2 regions of the Streptomyces sp. NPDC051740 genome follow, and region 2 is predicted to be linked to the other one. Evidence: riboswitches for the same ligand, from Rfam matches in the RefSeq annotation. Region 2 holds a riboswitch; the other holds the start of a gene.
What was found. A riboswitch is a leader RNA that binds a small molecule or an ion and turns the genes downstream of it on or off. The one in region 2 is predicted to bind cobalamin.

Region 1: another riboswitch for cobalamin. It lies ahead of ACIA6T_RS05705 (prenyltransferase/squalene oxidase repeat-containing protein); the one in region 2 lies ahead of ACIA6T_RS15860 (ribonucleoside-diphosphate reductase subunit alpha).

The regions. Positions count from the first base shown of each region.
Region 1 covers NZ_JBITCL010000002.1:583,533-585,729, reverse strand. The annotation lists gene ACIA6T_RS05710 (TetR family transcriptional regulator) at 1-587, shown strand, start outside; cobalamin riboswitch at 687-824, shown strand; gene ACIA6T_RS05705 (prenyltransferase/squalene oxidase repeat-containing protein) at 937-2,163, shown strand; gene ACIA6T_RS05700 (SCO2322 family protein) at 2,160-2,197, shown strand, end outside.
Region 2 covers NZ_JBITCL010000008.1:134,837-137,033, reverse strand. The annotation lists gene ACIA6T_RS15865 (GNAT family N-acetyltransferase) at 1-497, shown strand, start outside; cobalamin riboswitch at 513-681, shown strand; gene ACIA6T_RS15860 (ribonucleoside-diphosphate reductase subunit alpha) at 805-2,197, shown strand, end outside.

The sequences.
Region 1 (2,197 bases), on a different contig from region 2:
GCCAGGAGGCGCGTCGCCGCCGCATCCTGCGGACGTGCGCACAGCTGGCCTGCCGGGGCGGTTTCGACGCGGTGCAGATGCGTGAGGTCGCGGAGTCCTCGCAGGTGGCGCTCGGCACGCTGTACCGCTACTTCCCGTCCAAGATCCATCTCCTGGTCGCGACCATGCAGGACCAGCTGGAGACCCTGCACGGCACGCTGGGGAAGAAGCCGCCGGCCGGTGAGACCCCGGCCGAGCGGGTCGCGGAGACCCTGATGCGGGCCTTCCGCGCGCTCCAGCGGGAGCCGCACCTGGCCGACGCGATGGTGCGCGCCCTGACGTTCGCGGACCGCAGCGTGAGCCCGGAGGTCGACCAGGTCTCCCGGCAGACCACGACGATCATCCTGGACGCCATGGAGCTCACCGATCCCACACCCGAGCAGCTCTCGGCCGTCCGGGTCATCGAGCACACCTGGCACTCGACCCTGATCACCTGGCTCTCGGGCCGCGCCTCCATCGCCCAGGTCAGGATCGACATAGAGACGGCGTGCCGCCTGGTGGACCTGACGGCCCCGAGGGGCCCGATGGCCACTGACGACCATCGGTGATCACCGGCGAGACCTTCGAAGCCTTTCCGGGGGCGTGCGGGTGCGGTGCGCGTCCCATGGTTGACGTGACCCTGCTCACCGAAGCCACCCCTGGCCCCTTCCCTACGGGCGGGTAGAGTGTCGGCGTCGTCATCACACCGTACGGGGGGAAGCCGGTGCAATTCCGGCGCTGACCCGCAACCGTAAGCCGCCCCGAGGCGGTGAGCCGGACTGCCCCGCACGGTCCATGACCGGCTCACGTGCCCGGCGGACCCGTCGGCGCACCGGCACCGTCGAGGTATACGGAGCCGAGCCGCCGGGGTGTCCCGCGCTGCCCGGCTCCCCGCAGGGAAGAAGGCACCCGCCGATCATGAATGTTCGCCGCAGCGCAGCGGTCCTGGCCGCCGTCGCCGTGATCGGCGCCGCCACCCCGGCCGCCGCCGACACCACCCCGTCCCCGTCACCGTCCCAGGCGCTCCCCTCCGCCCTGTACGGCGACGGCGACCCGCAGTACGACGGCGTCTGGCGCCAGTCGCTCGCCCTGCTCGCCCAGCACACCGTGGGCGTCGAGCCGTCGAAGGCGGCCGTCGGCTGGCTCACCGGCCAGCAGTGCGCCGACGGCTCCTTCGCCCCGTACCGCGCCGACACCGCCGAGGCGTGCGACGCGAAGACGATGGCCGACACCAACCAGACCGCCGCCGCCGTCCAGGCCCTCGCCGCGCTCGGCGGCCACGACGACGTCACGAAGAAGGCCGTCGACTGGCTGAAGTCCGCGCAGAACAAGGACGGCGGCTGGGGCTACGTGGCGGGCGGCGCCAGCGACACCAACTCCACCTCCGTCGTCGTCGGCGCGCTCGCGGCCGCCGGTGAGAAGCCGGCCGAGGTGAGGAAGGACGGCAAGTCCCCCTACGACGCCCTGCTGAAGCTGGCGCTGCCCTGCGAGGGCGACGGCGCGGGCGCGTTCGCCTTCCAGCCGGACAAGAAGGGCGAACTGGTCGCCAACGCGGACGCGACGGCGGCGGGCGTGCTCGGCTCGCTCGGTGCGGGCCTGGTCGTCGAGCCCGGCAAGGACGGCGCCGGGGAAGCGGCGTGCGAGAAGGCCGGCGGCCCCGGGCAGGCCGCCGCCAACGGTGCCGCGTACCTCACCGACGCCCTCGCCGAGGACGGCCACCTCACCTCCGCCCTCGCCGGCGCCGAGGACCAGCCCGACTACGGCAACACCGCCGACGCGGTGGTCGCGCTCGCCGCGCAGGGTGCCGGCGAGCAGGCCGGGAAGTCCCTGTCCTGGCTGGAGAAGAACGCCGCCGGCTGGGCGGCGCAGAGCGGCCCCGCCGCCTACGCCCAGCTGATCCTCGCCGCCCACGCGACCGGCGCCGACCCGCGCGACTTCGGCGGCACGGACCTGGTGAAGCAGCTCGGCGCGACCGGCCCGGCCGCCGGGAAGACCACGGAGGCCGAGGCGGACGAGAAGAAGGACGAGTCCGAGTCCGCATCGGACTCCGGCTTCGGTGTCTGGTGGTTCGTCGGCATCTGCCTGGTCGCCGGCATCGGCATCGGCTTCCTGATCAGCGGCCGTACGAAGCGGCAGCAGCCGTGATCCGCCGGGCCGCAGTCCTGTTCCTGGCCGCGCT
Region 2 (2,197 bases):
TCATCCGGCCGGTGGAACCCGGCGAGCACGAGGAACTCGGTGAGATCACCGCGCAGGCCTATCTGCTGGACGGGCTGCTCGACTTCGGGGAGAGCGACGCGTACCTCGGTGAGCTGCGGAACGTGGGGAAACGGGCGGCCGCCGCCGAGGTGCTGGTCGCCGTGGCGAACGGGTCGGTGCTGGGCGGGGTGACCTTCGTGCCGGGCCCCGGTCCGATGGCCGACATAGCGGGGCCGGGCGAGGCGGAGATCCGGATGCTGGCGGTCGCCCGCGCGGGCCGGGGACGGGGTGCCGGGGAGGCCCTGGTGCGTGCCTGCGTGGACCGGGCGCGGGCCGTCGAGGGGTGCGGACGGGTCGTGCTGTCGACCCAGCGCACCATGCGTGCCGCCCACCGCGTCTACGAACGGCTCGGTTTCACCCGCACCCCGGAACGCGACTGGAACCCGCTGCCGGAGCTGGACGACATCATGCTCCTCACCTATGAGTTGACACTCTGAGACCAGCGCGACACAAGATATGGGGTTGCTGGCGGCACCCGACACAAGATGTATGCTCATGCTCGCTGTCGTCGCAGGGGAATCCGGTGTGAATCCGGAACTGTCCCGCAACGGTGTACCCATGCCCGCGTACGCGTGTGCACGGGCGTCAGTCCGAGGACCTGCCGACAGTGCGCCCGGCCGTCCGGTCCGGGTGCCCTGACGTCCGGGCCTCGCGGAATGGGCCGGTGGACGCGACGCCGCGTGCGCTCGTGTACTGCCCCCTGCGCTCTTCGAGGCCCCCGTGCCGAGCGAGGGAGAGCCCCACGTGACCATCGCGCCAGCCGATCCGGCTTCAGCGATCGACGTGCCCGAGGAGAGCGGCGGCCCCGGTGCCGCGCTGCTGCGGACCCTGACCGAGCTGACCGCCGACCTGCCCGACGCCGACCCCGGCCGGGTCGCCGCCGCCGCGCTGCGCGGCCGGTCCGCTTCCGCCGACGAGGCGGAGCTGCGGGAGCTGGCCACCGAGGCGGCGGCCGGGCTCATCTCCGAGGACCCGGCCTACTCCCGGCTCGCCGCCCGGCTGCTGACCATCGGCATCCGCGCCGAGGCCGCCTCGCAGGGCGTCACCTCGTTCACCGGGTCCGTCGCGACCGGGCACCGCGAGGGCCTGATCTCCGACCGGACCGCCGCGTTCGTCCGGCTGCACGCCGCCCGTCTGGACGCGCTGATCGACACCGGGGCCGACGACCGCTTCGGCTACTTCGGCCTGCGCACCCTGCACAGCCGCTACCTGCTGCGGCATCCGGTCACCCGCAAGGTCGTCGAGACGCCCCAGCACTTCCTGCTGCGGGTCGCCACCGGACTCGCCGAGGACGACGGCGCCCGCTCCGTGGACGAGGTCGCCGCGCTGTACGGGCTGATGAGCCGCCTGGACTACCTGCCCTCCTCCCCCACGCTGTTCAACTCCGGCACGCGCCACCCGCAGATGTCGTCCTGCTACCTCCTCGACTCCCCCAAGGACGAGCTGGACTCCATCTACGACCGCTACCACCAGGTCGCCCGCCTCTCGAAGCACGCCGGCGGCATCGGCCTGTCCTACTCCCGCATCCGCGCCCGGGGTTCGCTGATCCGCGGCACCAACGGGCACTCCAACGGCATCGTCCCGTTCCTGAAGACGCTGGACGCCTCGGTCGCCGCCGTGAACCAGGGCGGCCGGCGCAAGGGCGCGGCGGCGGTCTACCTGGAGACCTGGCACTCCGACATCGAGGAGTTCCTGGAGCTGCGCGACAACACCGGCGAGGACGCCCGCCGTACGCACAATCTGAACCTCGCGCACTGGGTGCCGGACGAGTTCATGCGCCGGGTGAACGCCGACGCGCCCTGGTCGCTGTTCTCCCCGGCGGACGTGCCCGAACTGGTCGACCTGTGGGGCGAGGAGTTCGACGCGGCGTACCGGGCCGCCGAGGCGAAGGGCCTGGCGAGGAAGACCCTCCCGGCCCGCGAGCTGTACGGCCGCATGATGCGCACCCTCGCGCAGACCGGCAACGGCTGGATGACCTTCAAGGACGCGGCCAACCGGACGGCGAACCAGACCGCCGAGCCGGGCCACGTCATCCATTCCTCGAACCTCTGCACGGAGATCCTGGAAGTCACCGACGACGGGGAGACGGCGGTCTGCAACCTGGGATCGGTCAACCTCGGCGCCTTCGTGGACCGGG